One region of the Kribbella sp. NPDC050124 genome, then DNA from elsewhere that is predicted to be linked to it. Evidence: riboswitches for the same ligand, from Rfam matches in the RefSeq annotation. Region 1 holds a riboswitch; each other region holds the start of a gene.
The links. Region 1 has a riboswitch for thiamine pyrophosphate ahead of thiS (sulfur carrier protein ThiS). Riboswitches for the same ligand answer to the same signal wherever they lie in the genome.
Positions count from the first base shown of each region.

Region 2: it holds a riboswitch for thiamine pyrophosphate, as region 1 does, so the genes downstream of both, ACIBL3_RS03970 (purine-cytosine permease family protein) here and thiS (sulfur carrier protein ThiS) in region 1, are expected to answer to the same signal.
Region 3: it holds a riboswitch for thiamine pyrophosphate, as region 1 does, so the genes downstream of both, thiC (phosphomethylpyrimidine synthase ThiC) here and thiS (sulfur carrier protein ThiS) in region 1, are expected to answer to the same signal.

Region 1 covers NZ_JBITJU010000029.1:11,593-19,141, reverse strand. Annotated here, with positions in the region: gene ACIBL3_RS40665 (ABC transporter substrate-binding protein) at 1-183, opposite strand, end outside; gene ACIBL3_RS40660 (family 43 glycosylhydrolase) at 311-1,774, shown strand; gene ACIBL3_RS40655 (DUF6807 family protein) at 1,774-3,696, shown strand; gene ACIBL3_RS40650 (hypothetical protein) at 3,738-4,295, shown strand; gene ACIBL3_RS40645 (thiazole synthase) at 4,292-5,065, opposite strand; gene thiS (sulfur carrier protein ThiS) at 5,070-5,276, opposite strand; TPP riboswitch at 5,267-5,383, opposite strand; gene ACIBL3_RS40635 (tetratricopeptide repeat protein) at 5,433-5,957, opposite strand; gene ACIBL3_RS40630 (LuxR C-terminal-related transcriptional regulator) at 6,009-7,549, opposite strand, start outside.
Region 2 covers NZ_JBITJU010000001.1:797,865-805,413, reverse strand. Annotated here, with positions in the region: gene ACIBL3_RS03990 (flavin reductase family protein) at 1-244, opposite strand, end outside; gene ACIBL3_RS03985 (RNA polymerase sigma factor) at 522-1,016, shown strand; gene ACIBL3_RS03980 (methylated-DNA--[protein]-cysteine S-methyltransferase) at 1,009-1,575, shown strand; gene ACIBL3_RS03975 (class I SAM-dependent methyltransferase) at 1,710-2,390, opposite strand; gene ACIBL3_RS03970 (purine-cytosine permease family protein) at 2,417-3,745, opposite strand; TPP riboswitch at 3,739-3,851, opposite strand; gene ACIBL3_RS03965 (alpha/beta fold hydrolase) at 3,874-4,536, opposite strand; gene ACIBL3_RS03960 (hypothetical protein) at 4,533-5,360, opposite strand; gene ACIBL3_RS03955 (DUF3152 domain-containing protein) at 5,422-6,279, opposite strand; gene ACIBL3_RS03950 (RibD family protein) at 6,379-7,146, opposite strand; gene ppgK (polyphosphate--glucose phosphotransferase) at 7,321-7,549, shown strand, end outside.
Region 3 covers NZ_JBITJU010000014.1:30,242-37,790, forward strand. Annotated here, with positions in the region: gene ACIBL3_RS28220 (anion permease) at 1-872, shown strand, start outside; gene ACIBL3_RS28225 (hypothetical protein) at 876-1,397, opposite strand; gene ACIBL3_RS28230 (lysophospholipid acyltransferase family protein) at 1,547-2,293, opposite strand; TPP riboswitch at 2,384-2,504, shown strand; gene thiC (phosphomethylpyrimidine synthase ThiC) at 2,496-4,121, shown strand; gene ACIBL3_RS28240 (transposase) at 4,393-4,950, shown strand; gene ACIBL3_RS28245 (hypothetical protein) at 4,947-5,501, shown strand; gene ACIBL3_RS28250 (RDD family protein) at 5,498-6,133, opposite strand; gene ACIBL3_RS28255 (RDD family protein) at 6,177-6,737, opposite strand; gene ACIBL3_RS28260 (RDD family protein) at 6,810-7,544, opposite strand.

The DNA.
Region 1 (7,549 bases):
CTTCTTGGACAGCGCCGGATTGGCGTTGGTGTCCCAGAACCGGACGGTTCCCTTGGCCTCGCCCCAGTCGTCGGGGTTGCTCGCGGCCTGCTCGCCGCCGCCGCTCGTCGGGCCGGCACAGCCCACGATCGCCAGGGCGGTCACCGCTGCGACCGCCGTCCGCAGCCAACCTGTGCGCCTCATCTCGTCCTTCTCTCCACGCCGGAACAGTTGAAGAAACCGGTTTCTTCATGGGAAAGTAACACAGCGCCCCGGGCTCGCAATAGGGTTCGGAAGGCGGTTTCCCGATCGGAGGGCGAGAGCTGTGTACGTGAACCCGGTGCTCGATGCGGACTGGCCGGACCCGGACGCGATCCGGGTCGGCGCCGACTACTGGCTGATCGCGTCGAGCTTCAACCGGGCTCCCGGTCTCCCGGTCCTGCACTCACGCGACCTGGTCTCGTGGACGCTCGTCAACCATGCCCTGCGCGAGGTCCCGCCGGTCGAGCACTTCCGGATCCCGCGGCACGGAGGTGGGGTCTGGGCGCCGAGCATCCGGCACCACGACGGGCGGTTCTGGATCGTCTACCCCGATCCGGACCACGGGATCTTCGTGCTCAGCGCCGTGGATCCGGCCGGCGCCTGGTCGGAGCCGCAACTGCTGCTGGCCGGCCGCGGGCTGATCGACCCGTGCCCGTTGTGGGACGACGACGGCCGCTGCTACCTCGTGCACGGCTGGGCGAAGAGCCGGTCCGGGATCAAGAACCGGCTGACCGTCCGCGAGGTCTCACCAACCCTCGACCGGGTGATCGGACCGGCCCGGACGGTGATCGACGGCGACGAGCTGCCCGGGTACACGACGCTCGAAGGACCCAAGTTCTCCAAGCGGGACGGGTACTACTGGATCTTCGCGCCGGCCGGTGGCGTCGCGACCGGATGGCAGTCGGTGTTCCGGGCCCGGTCGCCGTACGGTCCGTACGAGGATCGCGTCGTACTGGCGCAGGGGTCGACGCCGGTCAACGGGCCGCATCAGGGGGCGTGGGTGGACACGCCCGACGGTGCCGACTGGTTCCTGCACTTCCAGGATCGCGGTCCCGTGGGACGCGTCGTCCACCTGCAGCCGATGAAGTGGGTCGACGGCTGGCCGGTGATCGGCAACGACGGTGAGCCGGTACTGCGGCATCCCAAGCCTGGTGTGCATCGTGAGCCCGAGCGGAGCGATGCCTTCGACGGCCCTGAGTTGTCGAAGATCTGGCACTGGCAGGCGAACCCGCGACCGGAGTGGTACGACGGTCCGAAGGACGGCTCTCTGCGGTTGGCAATGCTCCCGGACGACGACGGCGATCTGCGGAATCTTCCGCAGGTGCTCGGTCAACAGTTGCCCGGTCACCCGCGCCGGTTCGAGACCTCGGTCCGGCTCGACGGCGGCGGTCCGGGGGCTCGCGCGGGTCTCGTCGTACTCGGCCAGAGCTATGCGTGGATCGGTCTGCATCGCACTCCGACCGGAGTCGACCTCGTCCTGCGGCAACGCGGGACCCTGGATGAGGACGTCCTGCATCACGTTCAGCTGGAGGCGCCGTACGTCGAACTCGCCGCCGACGTCGATGACAATGCGCTGGTGCGCTTCTCGTATCGGACCGGCGGCGAATGGGTCGACGCCGGCGTTTTCCAGGCCGTCGAAGGCCGGTGGATCGGGGCCGAGGTGGGGCTGTTCGCGGCGGCGCCGCAAGGCACGATGGACGGAGGCGGGGCTGTGTTCGGCCCCGTCCGGGTCACCGAGCGAGAGACGGCGTGATGGGCAGGACACCGAAGGACTCGATCACGATCGCCGACGTCGCACGCGCGGCGGAGGTGTCGCGGGCGACCGTGTCCCGGGTGATGAACGGGCGACTCACCGTCGCGCCGGACATCGCCGAACGCGTCCGCGCCGCTGCCGACCGGCTGAACTACCGGCCCAGTGACCTCGCCCGGAACCTGTCCCTCGGCCGGACGAACATGGTCGCGCTGGTGGTGCCGGACCTCGGCAACCCGCTGTTCCAGCAGATCATGCGCGGGATCACGAACGCCTCGGCGGCGGCCGGGTACCGGGTGCTGGTCGCCGAGACGGACGAGGACCCGCTGGCCGAGGCGGACATCGCGATCGAGGCCCGGAGCCGGTGCGACGCGCTGATCCTGGTCTCGCCGCGGCTGGCGGAGGAGCGCCTGCTCGAGCTGCTGCCGGACGTGAAGCCGGTCATCCTGGTCAACCGCCAAGGGCCGCCCGACGTCGCCTCGGTCGGCGTCGACTTCGGTCGCGCGGTGCGGATCGTGGTCGACCATCTCGTCGGTCTCGGGCATCGGCGGCTCGCCTACCTGGCCGGTCCGGTGGGCAGCGCGTCGAACACGGATCGCCTGCGGTCGCTCGAGATCGCCGAACGCGAGATCCCCGGGCTGGAGATCGTCCGGTTCGAGTGCGGCTCGTCGATCGAGGACGGGTACGGCGCGGTCGAACAGGTGCTGGATTCACACGTCACGGCGGTGGTCGCGTTCAACGACCTGGTCGCGTTCGGTCTGCTGGCCCGGCTCAACGAGGTCGGCGTCGCCGTACCCGCGGACCTGTCGGTGGCCGGGATGGACGACATCGGGTTGTCGCGGTTCGCCGTACCGTCGCTGACGACGGTTCGGGTTCCGCAGCAGGGGATGGGGGAGCTGGCCTGGCGGCGGTTGTACGCCGAGATCGCCGGGACCGAGGTGGATCTGGACGGCGTACCGGACCTGCGGCTGGCGTTGCGGGCGAGCACCGGGCCGGTTCCGCAGGCGACGCGGTTGCAGGCGGACGCGCCTCGTGGGCGGGTCGGGCCGGTGCGTTGGCAGCAGCAGGGGGACATCTTCGTGCTCGGGTCCGAGTCCGGGCTGCTCGCGCACTACGAGTTCGGCCGGCGGATGCCGCAGGTGCACTCACCACGGCCCTATTTGCATCCGGTGCGGACGCTCGGCGGTCATCCGCTGACCGAGGTGAGTCCGGTCGACCACCGGCACCACTACGGCGTATCGCTGGCAGTTGCCGGAGTCAACGGAACGTCACACTGGGGCGGCCGTACATTCCTCCCCGGACGTGGGCCGACACTCCTGACGAACCACGGCCAGCAGCGCAGCCGCGGAGTCACCGTCGACGACGGGCCCGGCAACTCGCTGACCGACGAGATCACCTGGTACGACGAACAAGGCCGCCCGCAACTGGTGGAACGCCGACAGCTCAGCGGCTCGCTGGCCGAAGGCGGCTGGCGCCTCGACTGGAACAGCGTCCTCAACGCCCGCTACGGCCCGATCCGCATCGACAGCCCGGCGACCGCCGGACGCCCCGGCGCCGGGTACGGCGGTATCTTCTGGCGACTGCCGTCCGCCGAGAACACCGTCGTACTGAGCGAGGCCGGTGAAGGCGCCGACGCCGCCTACGGATCCCTCAGCCCCTGGCTGGCTTTCGTCCAGCAACGCGGCGACACCGTCACCACTCTGCTCCTCGCCCAACCCGCCGACGTCCGTCCCTGGTTCCTCCGCTCCACCGACTACGTAGGCGCCGGGCCGGCGCTGGCCTGGCAAAGCGCCCTGGCCTTGCAACCAGACCAGGAACTTCAGCTCAGCCTGTCGGCCCTGCTGCTGGACCGCTCGATCGACCTCACCGAAGCCCCGGAACTGGCCGCGCGCCTTGCTGGGCCGTCGGAAGCGGGCCTACGGTGAGGTGAATCGCTCTGGGGGAGCACGAGAGCGAGGGGGATGTCATGGCACGTCGTTGGTTGCTACCGCTGATCGCCGTACTGATCGGCTTGCTCACAGCCGGTGTCGCTCAGGCGGCGCCGCCGTACACTCATGAGCGCTACTCCGGCTCGGACTCGTTCGACGACACGATCTGCGGCCTCGCGGCGCACTTCGACGTCGAGTTCAGCGGGGTGGTGACGATCCGCACCGTGAAGGGCTCGGACGGTCAGGCTTTCCTGGCCCACGACAACTATCTGACCGTCGAGACGGTCACCAACCCGGCGAACGGCCAGCAAATCGTGATCCGTGCCAACGGGGTCTTCCTCGAACAGCACGCCACGCACGTGTCCGGGAACATCTGGCGGTTCGAAGCCCGCGATGCCGGCACCTTCACCATCACCGACCCAGCCGGCCATCGCTTGCTCCGGGACCGAGGCGTTGTGGTGCTCGGAGCCGTGTTCGACACACTCGGTGACAGTCAACCGGGCGGTGTGCTGGTCGTCGAAGACCCACCCGTGTTCCACGGTCCCCACTCCGACGACGCCACCTTCTGTGGTGTCGTGCTGGACCAACTGACTTAGAAGGTCGGCAGGCCGGTCACTGGCGAGGAGGCTTGGGCTGAGTGCCAGCGGCGGGGGACTCGGCCTGCCAGGCGGGCGGCTCGGCCTGCGTTGACTGCGTCTCGCATCGCGGCGGCCATCAGAGCGGGCTTCTCGGCCCGGGTGACCGGCGTGGCGAGCATGACGGCGGCGCAGCCGAGCTCCATGGCCAGCGCTGCGTCACTCGCCGTACCGATGCCTGCGTCGACGATCACCGGGACGCTCGCCGCCTCGGCGATCAGCGCGATGTTGTGCGGGTTCCGGATGCCGAGCGCGGACCCGATCGGTGCGGCCAGCGGCATGACCGCCGCGCACCCGGCCTGCTCCAGCCGGCGCGCCAGGATCGGGTCGTCGTTCGTGTACGGCAACACGGTGAAGCCGTCCGCGACCAGCGCGTCGACGGCGTCCAGCAGTTCGATCGGATCCGGCATCAGCAAGTGGTCGTCGGCGACCACCTCCACCTTGATCAGGTCGGTCTGCAACGCCTCCCGGGCGAGCTTCGCGGTCAGCACCGCCTCGGCTGCGGTGTGGCAGCCGGCCGTGTTCGGCAGCACGTCGATGCCGTGCTGCTTGAGTACGTCGAGGATCGAGCCCTCGTGGCCGGTGCCGAGCCGGCGCATCGCGACCGTGGTGAGTTGGGTGCCTGAGGCAAGCAAAGCCTCTTCCATCACCTCGAGGTTCGCGGCGCCGCCGGTCCCCATGATCAACCGCGAGGTGTACGTCCGGCCGCCGAGCTCCAGTGGATCGTCCATGTCTTCAACCACCCTGGACGGCACTGACGATCTCGACCCGGTCGCCGTCCGTCAGCGTCGTACCGGCCCACTCGTCGCGGGTCAGCACGGTCTGGTTCACCGCGACCGCGATCCCGGTCTCGCGGTCGGAGTACTCCCGGACCAGCTCGGCAACGGATCGATCCGGCGGGACCGTCGTCGCCTCGCCGTTCACCCACACGTCGTACGCCATCGCGTCCTCCCTACGCCGGCATTACCCGATACAGGTTCAGCGGTCGGCGACACCCTGGTCAGTCGCCCTCTCAGCCCACTCTGGCGTGAGCTCCCGCGGCTTCCTCGACGATAACCACCGCACCCCGCCGAGACAACCCGCGTCTCGTCAGGCCGTTCACGTCGTCAGGAGCAGCGTGGCGGCCAGTGGAAGAAGTGTGATGAGGGCGACAAGCATCAGGCAGCTGCTGCCGGCGGCCGCCGTACTGGGTGGCTCCTCCACCTTGTCGAACATCGCGTCTTCCCGCTGACGCCGCGCGACGCCTGCCTTGCCTTCCTCGAGACGCTTCTTGGCCTGCCACCGGCCGTCGGCCGCGGCCCGTTTGTACCAAACCTTCGCGGTGGACCAGTCGTCCAGCTTGTCGGAGTGCAGCCGGCCCAGCGCGAACGCGGCCCAGGAGTCACCCGCGTCCGCGGCCTGCCGATACCACCGAGCCGCCTCCGCATAATCCCCGCTGTAGACGAACCGGTCCTCCATCCGCGCCCGCGTCCGCCCCTCCAGCAACAACCCCAGCCGCCCCATAGCCGGCACAGACCCAGCCTCGGCAGCCTTCCGGTACCACTCCTCGATCGCCGGCAGGTCCCCCACCTGCCCCCGCTCCTCCAGTTCCTGCCCCGCGGCGAACATCTCCTCCGCATCCATCCCGCCAGTATCCCGCCCCACCTGGGCACCGAAACCTGACCCGCGAACGGGCTACCGCTGCCCGGCGAGGCCGATCCGGACGGCTTCGGCGGCGGCTTGGACCCGGGTCTGCACGCCGAGTTTCTCGAGGATGTGGGTGACGTGCACGCTGGCGGTCTTGGGGCTCATGTACAGCGCGGCGCCGATCTCGCGGTTGGTCCTTCCTTCCACGAGCAGGGCAAGCACCTGACGCTCTCGATCCGTCAACGGCGGGAGCGGGCCGGTCGTTGCTGCGGGCTGATCGGAGTGTTCGGTCACGGCGTCGTCGAGCTGGATGTGCGCGATCTTCGCGAGCTCGTGAATCCGGTCGAGCAGCGGCGCCGCACCAAGCTGCTCGGCGATGTGCCGCGCCGCTTCCAGCTCGCTGGTTGCCTGACTTCGGGCGCCAGGGTGCCCGCGCCGAGACAACAGCGCCTCGGCCGCCCGCAGCCGCGCTTGCCCCTCCCAGTACGGCCAGCGGAGTGACGCCCATTCCTGTGCGGCGGTGAGCCACGGGGTCGGATCGGGCGTGCCCTGGATCCGGGATCGTTCGCCCTCGACAATCGCAGCCAGCGCTGGGCCCTCGATCCCGGTCACGCCGCGTCGAAGGAGTGTCACAAGTCGATCGAAGCCGTCGACTGACTGTGACGCGACCGCTGCTTCCAGACCGATACGGAGCAGCGCGCCGCACAGCAGCTCGTCTTCGGTGTCGTGGCTGATTTCGGCGGCTTCGAGCGCAAGGGCCAGGGCCTCGTGCGGACGTTGCTGCAGGAGGCGCAGCTCGGCCGTGGTTGTTGCATAACCGCGCTTCATCATGGGTTGGTCATCGACCGCGAACACCTCTTGTTCGCGCATTAGTTCGTCGGCCTGCTGTAGGTTCCCCCGCGCCATCAGGATCAGCGCGAACTCCTCGTCCTTGAATGCCGGTCCGGACGGTGGCCGGCCCCTGTCCTCGCGGTTCAGCGCCTCATCCCATCGGCCGAGCGCATAGAGGTTGAAGACGGCGTTGGCCTCGATGATGCCCTCGGTCCAATGCTCGTCGACCATCAGGCGCCGGAGCTCGGCCTGGATGGTGTCCGCGACCGCCACGACCTGGTCGGAGTCGCCGCGCAACCCGTGCACAAAGGTCAGCGCCTGGCCTGCCATGGCCAGGTCCTCGGGCTCGGCGAGCTCGCGAGCGATCTCGAGCGCAGCCACCGTCTCTTCCAGCGCCTCGTCGAGCCGGCCCTCGCCGGCGGCGGCCGCCCCCAGCATCACCCGAGCCTGGCCGATCGTCCGGGTGTCACCCGCTCGGGTCGCGTGCTCCAGCGCTGCCCGGGCTGCCTCGGCCATCACTGCCGAGCGGGGATACCCGCGCAGCATCAGTGCGTGCGAGACGCAGACCTGGCCGAGCAGTCGATCGTCACCAGCCGGCACCAGACGCCGAGCTCGCTCGAGATCCGCCATCGCCCCGGCGAGGTCGTCGACCAGCCCGCGTTGCATGCCCCGCGTCAGCAAGGCTCCAACAGTGCCCGCCTCGGCGTCGGACTCATCCACCGCCGCCTCGAGCACGGCGAGAGCCTCGGCATGCCGGC
Region 2 (7,549 bases), on a different contig from region 1:
CGGTCGGCCAGCTGGACGCGCTGGTGGCGATGGCGAACGAGACGAGCGGTGGCAGCAGGCTGACCGAGACCAGTGAGGTGGCGGTGAATCCGGCCGGCCCGTGGCCGGCGTCCGCCGTGATCACCACGACGCCGGCGGCGTGGCGACGGAAGACGGACCGGTAGACGTCGGCGTCGACGGTCCGTTCCTCCAGGCGGTCGGGAACTACGGCCAGGGCAGGACGGTTCAAGGCAGGTACAGACATGTCTCTCCCTCGGAACGGGGCAGGGACGACCGGCAACGGCCGGACGGGGTGTGGAGGCGGCTTCAGACAGGCCTCGTACGGCGGGGGTCCGCCGGGACAACGGGTGACAGGGTCACCGACAGGTGGCGCTCGCCGTCCGCAGAAGATCGATGACGCGACGGCGGGTGAGCAAGGTCGTCGTCATGTCAGCAATCTTCGCACTAAAGTCTACTGAGTAACTGCACAATCTCGGGATCCGGACTCACATCCCCAGGGGCTGATGCGTTCTACTGGCGTGATGGCTCCGGAGAAGGTCTCGCTGCCGCCGTTCCAGGCGCTCGTCGACGCGCACTGGCAGGACGTGGCACGGCTGGCGCGCGCGCTGGCCGGGCCGGTCGACGGCGACGACGTGGCCCAGCGCGCCTGGGAGAAGGCCTTCGCCGCCTACCCCGGGCTCACCTCGGCGAAGAACCTCCGCAGCTGGCTGCTGACCATCACGGCCCGCTGCGCCACCGACGTCCACCGGGCCCGAAAACCACAGAGCCCTCTCGACGAAGCCCCGCCGATCGCGGTCGCCGGCCCGGAGGCCGCGGACTGGCCGGACCCCGACCTCTGGCACGCCGTCAACCAGCTACCCGAACGGCAGCGGTTCGCCGTCACGCTCAAGTACGTCGGCGATCTGGACCACCACGGCGTGGCCGCCGCCCTGGACACGACGCCTGCCGCGTCGCGGCGACTCGTCAGCGACGCGCTCGCGACCTTGCGCACCAAACTCGGAGTGAACGATGACTGACCTCGAGAGCCGGCTGGCCCGGCTCACCGCACCTGACCTCAAGCCCCCGGTCTTCCCGGCCGCCGACGTCGCCTACACCCTGCACGACACCCCGATCGGCACCATGCTGCTCGCGGTCGCCGACGGCCGCGTCGTGGCGAGCTCCTTCGGCGACGAGGAGACCATGACCAACCGCCTCGCGAAGGCCGTGTCCCCGCGCGTACTGCGGCTGCCCCGGGCACTGGACGACGTACGGCGCCAACTGGACGAGTACCTGTCCGGACGACGGCACGAGTTCGAGTTGGAGGTGGATCTCGCGCTGGCGACTCCGTTCCAGCGACTCGTGCTGACCGACCTACCGTCGTACACGAGCTACGGGCGCACGACGACGTACGGCGCGGTCGCCGGCGACATCGATCGGCCGAAGGCGGCCCGCGCGGTCGGCACGGCACTGGGCGCGAACCCGGTCTGCGTCGTGCTGCCGTGCCACCGGGTGATCGGCGCGAACGGCGCGCTCACCGGGTACGCCGGCGGGCTGGACGCGAAGCGATTCTTGCTGAATCTCGAAGCAAAAAACTGACGTTTCACGCGTCGGCGAGAAAGCATTTACACTCGACCGACAAAGGAGCAGATCCCCAGTGTGGAGTGGGGATCTGCTTCTTGTTTCCCTTGTCTGGAAGGGCTCCGGGCTCGGCGCGGTAAATCCCTGACGCGTCAGGCATTACCGGGTTGGTGAATCTCCAGGATGAGCCGGCGGCGGCCGCCCCAGTCCCGCTTGTAGACCTTGTAATCCTCGATTCCGGCTTTCGCGCACAGGCGCCCGTAGCTGGCCTCGTCGTGGATGAAGTGCACGCTGCTGGTGCCGAAGTGCTCGGTGGTGACGATCCGGTGCTCCGGCCCCTGACGCATCCCGTTGGCGATCTCGGCCGCGGTCGCCGGACCCCAGACCGGGCCCTCGATGATGGCCAGCCCGCCCGGCTTCAGCACCCGGGAGATCTCGCAGATCGTGGACACCTGCTCGTCCTCGGCGAACAGCTCGTGGAACGCGGTCCACAGGCAGATCACCGCGTCGAACGCGTCCCACTTGTACGGCAGGTCGGTCATCGAGCCGATCGCCCAGTCGACCTGCAGCTCTTCCTCGGCCGCCCTCGCCCGGCCGGCCTCGATCAGGTTCGGCGAGATGTCCAGCGCTCGCACCACCTTCCCGGCCCGGCGCAGCGGCAGCGCGATCCGGCCGTACCCGCAGCACAGGTCGAGCACCGACTCCCTGCCCTGGAGCAGTTCCTCGACGGCCTTCACGGTCGCCGCGTCCCGCTCGGGCGTGGTACGCGCGGCCAGTCCGTCGGCCCCCAGTTCCGCGTACTCGGCCCGGCTGCGCAGTGCGGAGTTCAGCATTGCGCAAGTATCCCGGTTACTCCGGGTCAGTTGTCCAGCGGTCGGCGACCGATCCGTCCGAGCAGCACCGCGGCCAGCATCGACACGATGATCGAGGTGTACGTCGCCCCCAGCCAGGTGGGCACCGGCTGGTGGTTGAACAGCCACTGCTGGACGTCGGTCCAGAACGGCGACCAGCCCTTCACCGTGCCCGGGTTCACCAGCTGGTAGGCGACGAAGCCGATCAGCCAGGCGACCGCGGGCTGCCAGCGGAAGCGCGCCGTACCGGAGACGTCCCAGTTCATCTTGCTGACCACGAAGAAGTCGGCGATCGCGACCGCGAACAGCGGGACGAAGACCGAGCCGATCAGGTAGAGGAACTGCGTGTAGTTGCCCAGGTCAACCAACAGGGCGAGGCCGGTGGCGATCACGCCGATGGCGATCGAGATCCAGCGCCGGTCGATGTGGCCGACCAGGTTGTGCGTTGCCATCGTGGTCGAGTAGACGTTCGCGTAGGCCTCGTCGACCTCGTCCACCAGCAGCACGAGCAGCGCGATCGCACCAGCCGGCAGCGTGACGAGCGCGGTGATCACGTCGGTGCTGTTGGTCCCGAGCGTCGCCACCGCGAACACACCGAGGGCGTAGTACGCGATCGCCGCGATCCCGTAGCCGAGCGACGATCCGGCGAAGGCCGCCTTGTTGGTGCGCGAGTGCCGGGTGTAGTCGGCGGCCAGCGGCGCGAACGACACCACACCGGCGGCGGCGAGGTCGACAGCCGGCCAGAAGCCGAAGACGCCGTCCTGCGGGAGGTCCTGCACCGGCTTGCTGAGCACCTGCACGAACAGGTAGACCGACGCGATCAGCACCAGCCAGACCATGAACTTGCGCAGCAGCTTCACGCTGCCGAGCGGCCGGACCGCCATCGCCGTGGCGATCACTCCGGCCAGTACGACGAACAGCCACCGCCAGCGTTCACTCGTCACCGCCACCGCGGCCTGCGAGATGACGATGATCTCCATCGTCGCCCAGCCGACGTTCTGCGCGATGTTCAGCACGGTCGGCGCCATCGAACCGCGCCGCCCGAACAGACCGCGCAGGCAGGCCATCGCCGGCGCCCCGGTCTGCGAACCGAACACGGCCGCACCACCGAGCACCAGCGCGCCCATCCCGCAGCCGACCACGACCGCGAGCAGACCTTGGGCCAGCGAGCCCGTGTACGCCGCGACCAGCGCACCGGTCACCGGGCCGAACAGCGAGATGCCCAGGTTCCCCCAAAGGGTGAACTGGTCGAAGAAGCCGAGGGTGCGCGGCGCGTCCGTGGTGAGGACGAGCGGCGCCTCGGTCCGCTTGGCAGGACGAACAGCAGTACTGGTCATGGTGACCCGCTCCCTACGCCGGCATTACCCGGTCAGGTTCAGGCGGTCGGCGACCCCGCGTCGCCCTCTCAGCCCGCGCGTCGTGCGAGCTCCCGCATCGGTTTTGCTACCGCGTCAACGATAGCGCTTCAGGCCTGGGTCGGCGCAGCCGCTGCCCGCTGGATGAGAGCGGCCAGCTCGGGACCGTTGGTCAGCACCGGCATGTGGGAGCCGGTCGGCAGCGTGCGGGACTCACAGTGCGTGAGCTCGGCCAGTCGGTCCGTCCACTCGGCCGGCGAGAGGTGGTCGTGCCGGCACCGCACGATCACGATCGGGGCCTGCACCCGGGTGATGATCCCGGCCAGGTCGTGGTGCCGGGCCGCTTCGACCGCGCGGGCGATTGTGGACAACGTCGTACGCGCGTATTGCGGAGCGAGCGCCGGGATCAGGCGGGGTGACTCCGGGACGGCCGATCCGAGCCAGCGGGCGACCAGGTCCGGCCAGCTCGCCGCGCGGATGTCCCCGGTCGGCGCGATCAGGACCAGGGCGTGGACGAGCTCGGGGTAGGCGACCGCGGTCTCGACGACGACCTGGCAGCCGGCTGAGTGCCCGACGAGCACCGACCGCTCCCGGATCTTGTCGGCGACCGCCGTGCCCAGGGCTTGTGGTCGAAGGTCGTCGCCGCGTCCGGCGGGTTCGCCGTACCCGGGCAGGGTGACGATCCGGTACGGCGTGGTCAGGTACTCGACCGTGGGCGCGTACGACTTGGGCCCGAGGCCGAGGCCCGGGACCAGGACGATCGGGATGCTCACTCCCAGGGCGGGCGGGCCGGCGCGCCTTGGACGACCGGGTTGGACACGTCCGGCTTCAGCTCGCGGTAGCCGAGAAGGAAGCCGAGGGCAAGGATCAGCAGGCCGATCCCGCCCCAGCCGTACGCCGTCGGCAGCCGGTCCAGCGAGTCGTCGATGGCGCCCATGCCGGTCGACAACACCATCCCCGCCCAGATCAGGATCGGCACCAGCGACACCCCGACCAGGAGCAGACCGCCCAGCTCGATCGGTTCGATCTCGCGGCCGACCTTGCGGCGGGCGAGTACGTCGCGAATCCACATCACGATCGCGGCAACGCCGACCAGGAGCAAAAGCAACTGGCCGATGGTGTCGATCACGTCCGTGCGGAGCGGGTGGTTCAGCGGTGAGCCGGGAGCCTGCGAGATCTCGCGCAGGGCGACCCGCTGGACCGAGAGAACGAGCAGGCCATAGACGGCAGCGACGATCGTGGCGAGCAGTACGACGCGAGCCGCGCGCGGATCACGTGGTGCGACCGGCAGCTCCCGGCCGTACTTCGGCAGCTCGTGCTGCTGGGGATGCGCCGGTGTGCCGTAGGGGCTGCCGGGGCGGTAGTTGGGCGGCTGCGTGTACGCGCCGGGCGGTGCCTGTGGCGGCGGGGCGCCGTACTGGCCGGGTGGGGAGCCGTAGGGCTGTGGCTGGGCGTAGGCGTCTGGCTGCTGCTGGCCGGGAGGCGGTGCGCCGTAGCTGCTGCCGCCGTACGGCGTCGGCGGGGCGTAGTGGTGCTCCTCGGCCGGCTGCTCCGGTTGCTCACCGCGGCCGTACGTCGGGAAATCCTGTGACGACATCGCTGCCTCCCCTCGGCACCCAGCCTCTCACGAACGAGGGTTTCGCTCAGGTCCTGCAGCGTCAGGTCGCCTTGATGGTCGGCCAGGCGTTGGGCAGGCAGCCGGCCAGGCCCTTGGTCTGCTGCATCATCACCGGCGCCGGCGTCTTCGCCTTGGTGCAGGTGGAGTGGCCGTGGCCGAGCGCGTGCCCGACCTCGTGGTTGACCAGGTAGTTGCGGTAGAGCGCGACGTTCCCGGAGTACGCCGGGATCGCGTACATCCAGCGCTTCGCGTTCAGCACGACCCGGTCCTCGACCCGGCAGGACACCTCACCACCGGTGTCGAGCGGCAGACACAGCTTGTCGGTGAGCGTCGGCGTCGCCAGGATGATCCGCAGATCGGCGTCCACCTTGTCGGTCCGCTCGAAGCTGACCGGGTGAATCGCCTGCCACCCACGCCCGTCGGTCAGCGTCTTGTGGATGATCTGCGCGACCGCGGCGCCGTTGACCGACAGCCCCTGCTCGATCTCGACCCGGTAGGTCAGTTTGTCGCGAATCCCAGTCGCCTTGTCGAACCCCGGCACGACGGCGAGCTTCCCGGTGGACACCGAGTAGTTCGGCTTCGACGCCTTCGGCGGCCGCGTCAACGTCGGAGCCGGACGCTGCGGGGTGGTGAACTTCTGCGTCGGCGTCGCCACCGGAGTCGGCGTCACCACACTCACCGGCATCTCAGTAGCCGAAGCCGCCACCCCAGCGACCACCTCGGCCGCCAAACTCCGCCGGTTCGCCGATTCCGGGTGCATCACCACCACAGTCCCCAGCACCGCCAAAGCAGTCACCGAAAACCACTGCGCCTTGTACGACTTCTTCCGAGTGTGCCGCCCACCCCGCCGCTTCCGAGCAGGCGCATCCGCCCGCTGGCCGCTCCGCCGGATGGTCATGACGATTCACCCTACCCACCCCCCACCACCTGCCGAAACCCCAGTTCCATCCCGTCCACCACAAACGAACCAAAGGCGCAGGCCGGTTGGAGGTTGCGGTCAGCTCTCGGCCACGGCGTAGTGCAGGCGAACGGAGCCGCCGGTATCGGTGTGTACGGACAGCAACTCCAGTCGGGTCGGAGCCTCACCTACTTCAAGCGGCGGCCCGTCCATCACTGACGGCGTGCCGAGCCCGCCGATGAGAGCAGGCAGCAGCGTCAGGTGGAGTTCGTCGATCAAGCCTGCCCGCAACAGAGCCCCATTCAGTCCACCGCCCGCGGCCGACAGCACACAGGTGACGCCGAGCTCGGTGCCCATCGAGGCGATCCCTTGGGCCAGGTCGACACGCTCCTGGCCGACAACGAGGTAGCAGATCCGTTGCCGTCGGAGATAGCCGAGATAGTCGGCCGGGGTCGACCGCGCCACCAGGACCAGCGCGTCCCAGTTCTCATGTCTCTCGGTCCAGCGCACCCTCCCGCGGCTGTCGACGACGGTGAACCAGTTGTGCGGCGGGGACGGTTGTCCGGTGATGTCCGGTGGGAGGTAGTGCTGGTAGAGGTCGGCGGTGTCACCGTCGTACGTGGGCAGTTCCTCGGGAATCTCGTCCTCGGCGACCAGGCTGCCGCTGCCCTCCAGGATTGCGTTGCAGCCGTACTGCTGCCGGAGCACATCGAGCATGTCGAGCGGCACCGGATCGGCAGCGTGCGGCGTCATCGCGCTCCACAGATCTGAGCTCGGCTGGTGCATCAGCAGCGCGTCCCGGGTGAGCGCGACCTTCCCGTCGACACTGGCTCCCACACTGACCACCACGCGCGGTCGCTCCCGCATCACAGCCCCTCCGCCTCGCTGGACAACGACCACCAGATCTACCAGCACCCACCGACAACGCCCCGGCCACAGCCTGAGGCTGACGGCGTCCGAGGGGCGTGGCAGGCTGGCGAGAGGATGTGTGGCGGGCCCGGTGCGACAACTGCGGGCGAAGGGAGAGATCAGGTGTCCAGGATGAGGACGTCGACGGCCTTCGGGGTCGACATCGGCGGCAGCGGGATCAAGGGGGCCATCGTCGACCTGGAGAAGGGCGACCTGGCCACGGAGCGGGTGAAGTACCTGACGCCCAACCCGTCCAGCCCGGAGCCCGTCGCCGCGGTCGTGGCCCGGCTGGTCAAGGATGCCGGGTGGACCGGCGACCTGGGTGCGACGTTCCCGGCCGTCATCAAGAACGGGGTGGCCA
Region 3 (7,549 bases), on a different contig from region 1:
CGCTGGCGATGGCCGCGGTGATGAACTTCGTGGGCGCGCTGCTCGGCACCGAGGTGGCCGAGACGGTCGGCAAGGGCATCATCAGCACGCCGTCCGGCGAGCACGGGCTGGTGATCGTGCTCAGTGCCCTGGTCGGCGCGATCACCTGGAACCTGATCACCTGGTACTTCGGCCTGCCCAGCTCCTCGTCGCACGCGCTGATCGGTGGCCTGGTCGGCGCCGGGCTCGCCTCGGCCAGCACGGTGCTGTGGTCCGGCATCCTGGACAAGGTCGTCATTCCGATGGTGATGTCACCGACGATCGGCTTCCTCGGCGCGTTCATCCTGATGACCGCGATCCTGTGGGTGTTCCGGCGCAGCAACCCCGGCCGGGTGACCCGGGGCTTCCGGATGTCCCAGTCGCTGTCCGCCGCCGCGATGGCGCTCGGCCACGGCCTGCAGGACGCTCAGAAGACGATGGGCGTGATCTTCCTGGCCCTGCTCACCACCGGCTACGTGTCGGAGGGCGACGGCATCCCGATCTGGGTCAAGCTGGCCGCCGCGACCGCGATCTCGCTCGGGACGTACTCCGGCGGCTGGCGGATCATGCGGACGCTGGGCCGGCGGATCATCCACCTGGACCCGGCCCGTGGCTTCGCCTCGGAGGCGATCGCCGCGTCGGTGCTGTACGTGATGGCGATCGGCCTGCACGCACCGGTCTCCACCACGCACACGATCACCTCCGCGGTGATGGGCGCGGGCTCGACCAAGCGGCTGTCCGCGGTCCGCTGGGGTGTCGCCAAGGGCATCGTGACGGCCTGGATCCTGACCATCCCGGCCGCTGGCGCGGTCGCCGCGCTGTGCTACGGGCTGGCCCACCTCATCCTGGAGTGAGCCTCAGCGGTTCCAGCGGCGGACTGCCTTGGCCACCTCCTTGGGGCGGATGGAGCCGAGGTTGAGCTCCCAGGTGGCGGCCAGGCGATCGCCGAGTCCGGTCAGGTCGAGGTACGCCTGCGGCCGCACCGCCACCACCCAGGTGGCCGCGGCTGCGTGGCCCTGCTGGAAGAGCAGGTGGTTCGCGGTCGCCTCGAGCTTGCTCCGGTTCTCGCCGTCCAGCCCGCTCGCGGACCAGTCCTGGAGGATCGCGCCGTCGTCGGCGGTCATCCGGGCCAGGTACGTCAGCGGGCCGCGCCAGAAGCCGCGGCTGCCGATGTTGTCCAGGCTCTCCAGCGGGAACCAGCCGTTCTGGCAGCGCCGCCCGTTGATCGCGGACTCCACCTCCCGAGCCTGCCCCGGGTTCAGGCCCCGGATCGCCCAGTCGAGGAAGAACGCGCCGACGTCGGGGATCTCCTCCGCGACATGCGGAGCCACGGTCAGGATCCCCGGCTCGAACAGATGCAGCTCTTCGGATGACTTCACCAGCAACTTCCCCCGCCTACCTGAATACGACGGCCCCGCGCGCCACCACGCGGCCGAGTGCACAGGGACCCCCCAGGTACCTGCTACTACACCAAGTGCTCTTAGTACCCCCACGCCGTACCGGGGTCAAGGTCCTGTCCGGTAGCCGACTACTTCTTGCGGGCGGCCCGGCGGGCCAGTTCCTCCCGGTCCAGCCGCTCGGCCTCGACGGGCGTGGGCGCGCTGCCGCCGTACGAGGCCGGCAGCCACCAGGCGCCGGCGGGCTGCTCCGGATAGGCGCGGATGGTGCGGTCGAGCATGCCGGCCATGGTCGAGCGCAGCTGCGCGGTCGCCTCGGTCGGGTCGTCCGCCGCGGTGACCGTGATCGGCTCGCCGATGGTGATCGCGATCGTGCGGTGCCGGGAGAAGTCGCGCGGATGGTCCTTGGTCAGCATCCGCTGCGTCCCCCACAGGATCATCGGCAGCACCGGTACGGCGGCCTCCGCGGCCATCCGGACCGTGCCGGACTTGAACTCCTTCAGCTCGAACGACCGGCTGATCGTCGCCTCCGGGAAGACGCCGACCACCTCCCCGGCGTTCAGGTACTCGATCGCCTGCCGGTACGACGCCGTACCGGCCGCCCGGTCCACCGGGATGTGGTGCATGCCGCGCATCAACGGGCCGGAGACCCGGTTGCGGAACAGCACCTCCTTGGCCATGAACCGCACCAGCCGCTTGCTCGGCAGCGCGCCGAACCCGCCGAGCACGAAGTCGACGTACGAGATGTGATTCATCGCGATCACCGCGCCACCGGTTCGCGGCACGTTCTCCGTCCCGGTCAGCTGGAACTTCAGGTCCAGCACCTTGAACGCCGTCTTCGCGAAGCCGATCACCGGCGGGTACACGAGGTCGCGCATTCCCGAACGCTACCGGCTCAGGTCAACCGGCGGCCGTGACGCGCCCCACGGAATCCCGTATCCAGTTCTTCGCTAGGGTGGACGGCGACAACTTCAGATCGCGGGAGCTCGCACCGTAGCGGGCTGAGAGGGCGGCTGGGTGAACCCGGTGCCGCCGACCGCCGAACCTGTCCGGGTAATTCCGGCGTAGGGAGCAGCAATCGTGACAACCATCGGAAACAGCGTCCGACCCACTGTCACCACCGGCCCGATCTCCGGGTCGGAGAAGATCTACCGCGGCGAGCTGAACGTCCCCGCCCGCCGCGTCCACCTCACCAACGGCGAGCACTTCGACCTGTACGACACGTCCGGCCCGTACACCGACTCCTCCGCGCAGATCGACGTACAGGCCGGTCTGCCCGCGCTCCGGCGGGACTGGATCGCCGGGCGGACGCCGTTGACTCAGGTCGGGCACGCCCGGGCGGGCACCATCACCGAGGAGATGAAGTACATCGCCGTCCGGGAGGGCGTCGACCCGGAGTTCGTCCGGGACGAGGTGGCCCGCGGCCGGGCCGTGATCCCGACGAACCGGCGGCACCCGGAGTCCGAGCCGATGATCATCGGCAAGAAGTTCCTGGTGAAGGTGAACGCGAACATCGGCAACTCCGCCGTGACCAGCTCGATCGAGGAGGAGGTCGAGAAGCTGGTCTGGGCGACCCGGTGGGGCGCGGACACCGTGATGGACCTGTCCACCGGCAAGAACATCCACGAGACGCGCGAGTGGATCCTGCGCAACTCGCCGGTGCCGATCGGGACGGTCCCGCTCTACCAGGCGCTCGAGAAGGTGAAGGGCGACCCGGCAGCGCTGTCGTGGGAGGTCTACCGCGACACCGTGATCGAGCAGTGCGAGCAGGGTGTGGACTACATGACGGTGCATGCCGGCGTACTGCTGCGGTACGTCCCACTGACCGCGCAACGGATCACCGGGATCGTGTCGCGCGGCGGCTCGATCATGGCCGCGTGGTGCCTGGCGCATCACCAGGAGTCCTTCCTCTACACGCATTTCGCCGAGCTCTGCGAGATCCTGCGCGAGTACGACGTGACGTTCTCGCTGGGCGACGGGCTGCGGCCGGGGTCGATCGCGGACGCCAACGACGCGGCGCAGTTCGCCGAGCTGCGGACCCTCGGGGAACTCACCAAGATCGCCTGGGAGCACGACGTCCAGGTGATGATCGAGGGTCCGGGTCACGTGCCGATGCACAAGATCGCCGAGAACGTGCGGCTCGAGGAGGAGCTGTGCGGGGAGGCGCCGTTCTACACCTTGGGGCCGTTGGCAACTGATGTGGCGCCGGCCTACGACCACATCACCTCGGCGATCGGCGCGGCCCAGATCGGCTGGCTGGGTACGGCGATGCTCTGCTACGTCACGCCGAAGGAACACCTCGGCCTGCCGGACCGTGACGACGTGAAGACCGGGGTGATCACCTACAAGATCGCTGCCCACGCAGCCGATCTGGCCAAGGGCCACCCGGGTGCGCAGGACTGGGACGACACGTTGTCCAAGGCAAGGTTCGAGTTCCGCTGGGAGGATCAGTTCAACCTCTCGCTGGACCCGGACACCGCGCGGTCGTACCACGACCAGACACTGCCCGCCGAGCCCGCCAAGACCGCGCACTTCTGCTCGATGTGCGGGCCGAAGTTCTGCTCGATGCGGATCACCGCGGACATCCGCGCGTACGCGGAGGAGAAGGGCCTGACCTCGACCGAGGCCATCGAAGCCGGCTTCGCCGAGATGTCGGAGACGTTCGCGGCACACGACAAGAAGCTGTACCTGCCGCTGGCCGACTGATGGTTCGAGGGCCCGGAGTACGCCGTACTCCGGGCCCGAACCGTGCTGACGCGGAGTGAAGTCGCGGGCGAGTCGAGATGCCGGGCAGTCTGGATCCAGCGGAGAATTGGGAGATCGGCGGGCCCGCGGAGCGGTCACTGGGAGTGATCGGGTGAACCGATTCAGGTTTCTTCCTTCACTCTACGTGAATAAGACTGTAGCCTTAATGCGTCGGGAAGGAGGTGTGGCGATGGTCTTCGTTCTCACGGTAGATCAACGGGGCAGCCGAAGCATGACCGATCTCGTACCCGAGCTACTGAACACCCTGAACCGGCGGCCGCGGCGGACCGGGCTGCTCCGGAGGTTCGAGCGGACGGCCGGCGACGAGGTGCAGGGCGTGCTCTCGGAGGCGCGCGCGACCATCGACGTGATCGTCGAGCTGCTGCGCTCGGACACCTGGTACGTCGGCCTCGGGGTCGGCGATGTCGCCCAGCCGTTGCCACGCAGCACGCGAGCCGGCAGCGGCGAGGCGTTCGTGAACGCGCGGGAAGCGGTGAACCGGGCGAAGTCGAGCCCGCACCACGTCAACGTGGTCGGCTCCGACGCCCGCGTCGCGGAACAGGTCGAGACGGTGCTGTGGCTGATGGCGTCGGTGCTGCGGCGGCGTAGCGAACGCGGCTGGGCAGTGGCCGACCTGCTGGCCGAAGGACTCACCAGGCGGGAGATCGGCGTGAAGCTGGGGATCAGCCAGTCGGCGGTGACGCAACGGGCCCAGGCGGCCGGCTTCGCCGAGGAGCAACGCGGACGGAAGCTGGCAGCCCAGCTGCTGGGCCCAGGGGCCGCTGCGTGACGGCACTCATCCTGTCGTTGACCGCAGCTGCCCTGGTCGTCGCCGTAGCGGCGTGGGTGCCAAGGGCCGGCTCCGCAGTACAGATCGTGTTGAGCGGGGTGATGCTGGCCTGTCTGATCGCGGTCGGCCTCCTGCTGCTCGCAGGCGACGGTGTGGACGGCTGGCGCGAGCGCTGGTGGAACGTCCTGCTCGTGCTGGCCGGCGGGCTCGCAGTCACCGGTGGCGGGCCGCTGACGACGTCTGTGCTGGCTCTGGTCGACCGGGGCAACACCAGAGCTCAGTCGACGCAGAAAGCCGGCGAGGTACTGCGTGGCGGCGCGCTGATCGGTTCACTCGAGCGCGGCGCCATCTACGCCGCCCTGGTCGCGGGCTGGCCGGAGGGCCTCGCGATCGTGCTGGCCATCAAGGGACTGGCCCGCTACCCCGAGCTGCGCAGCCCCGATCAGCCCGCCTCGGTCACCCCGCAGGCAGTGGCCGAGCGCTTCATCATCGGCACCTTCACCAGCGTCCTGTGGTCGGTCACCTGCGCCGGATTCCTGTTGTCGCGCTAGTCGGTCTTGATCACGTAGGTGGTCATCACCTTGTCGTGCCAGGTCTGCTTCTGGTCGTCCCACAACGGCCACAGCAGGTTCAGAAAGCAGGCGTTGTTGAAGAGCCCGCTCAGGAACTCGCGCAGGAACGCCTTGCCGGCGCCGACCGGTGTGAAGTACTGGGCGTCGACCAGGCGCAGGTTCAGCGCGCTCTTGCCGACGCTCTGCCCGGTCTTGCCCTGGCGGAAGACCCGGTTCCACAGCGAGAGGCCGATGCTGGCGACGATCCCGAGCAGGAAGACGATGATCGCGAACGCGCCCGGGGCGTCGTTGGACGACGACAGGTCGTCGGAGCGCATCGCGATGTCGGCGATGAAGACGGCGTACCCGATGGCGAGCGGCACGCCGCTGATCAGGCCGTCGATCAGGTAGGCGCCGGCCCGCGGCGCCCACTCGGCCAGGGGCGCCTGCGGTACGCCGTACCCGTAGCCGTACTGGGGCTGCTGCCCGTAGGGGTTGTAGCCCTGCTGCGGGTGCCCGTACTGCGGCTGCCCGTACTGCGGTCCGTACTGGGGCTGCCCGTACTGCGGCTGGCCGTAAGGAGGCTGCTGTCCGTACGGACGGTCCTGCGGTGGTGGTGTCGGCGTACTCACATCGGTTCCATCTCTTCCAGCGTCAGTCGGCGTCCGCAGGCGGTCAGAGGCGGATGACCACGTCGTTGACGACCTTGTCGTGCCAGGTCTGCTGCTTCTCGTCCCACAGCGGCCAGAGCACGTTGAGAGTACAGATGTTGTTGAACAGCACCGAGCAGAACTCGCGGCCCAGGGTCGAGCCGATACCGATCAGCCGACCGGTCTCGGCGTGCACGACCTTCAACCCGGTGACCTTCTTGCCGAACGACTGGCCGGTGCGGCCCTGCTGGACGACCCGGTTCCACACCCAGACCAGGAACGCGACGAAGAACCCGCTGAGCATCGCGATGCCGCCGGCTGCGCCCAGCTCCTCCTGGTTGCCGTCGATGACGAGCGCCACGATGATCCCGGTGACAGTGGGGATGAACTGGATCAGCGAGTCGAGCAGCGACGCGCCGACTCGGATCGGCCAGCCGGCCAGCTGCCCGGGCGGTGCGTACCCGTAGCCGTAGCCCGGGCCCTGTCCATAGGGGTTGTAGCCCTGCGGGGGCTGCTGGTAGCCACCCGGTTGCCCTGGCGGGTACTGCGGTGGCCGGTGCGGCTCGCCGTACGGAGGGGTGCTCACCTGGGGTCCTTTCCGGAACGCCGAACGCCGCGGCCTCGACAGGCCACGGCGTCCGGTGCTGCGCGGGCTACGTCAGAGCTTGATGACGTAGGTGTTGTTGATCTTGTCCGCGAAGGTCTGGCGCTTCTCGTCCCACAGCGGCCACAGGTAGCCGACGTAGCACGCGGCGCTGTCCAGGATGTGGGTCAGCTGGCGCACGAACGTCTTGCCCGCGCCGATCGGCTGGCCGGTGTCCGCGCCGACCAGCTTCAGGCCGAGGACCTGCTTGCCGACGGTCTGGCCGGTGCTGCCCTGGCGGATCACGACGTTCCAGATCGCCAGGCCGATACCGATGAGGTAGAAGATGATCGCGACGACGGCCAGGTTCTCGTTGGACGAGAACGCGCTGCCGATGCCGTACGGCACACCGACGATCAGACCGTCGATCAGCGCACCGCCGACCCGGTTCGGCCAGGCGGCGAGGTTACCGGGGACGGCGCCGAAGCCCGGCTGGCCGTACTGCTGCGGGTAACCGGCCTGGCCGTACTGACCCGGCTGCTGCCCGTACTGCCCGGGCTGCTGCGGGTACCCCGGCTGCTGACCGTACTGGCCCGTCTGCTGCTGACCGTACTGCGCCGGCTGCTGCTGGCCGTACCCGTCAGGCTGCTGCTGGCCGTAGCCCGGCTGCTGCGGAGCGCCGTAGCCGGGCTGCTGCCCGTACTGGCCCGGCTGCTGCCCAGGCTGTCCGTACTGGCCTGGCTGGCCGTACTGAGCCGGCTGCTGCGCGTCCTGCGGGCCGTAACCCGGCGGTGGCGTCGGAGAGCTCACGACGA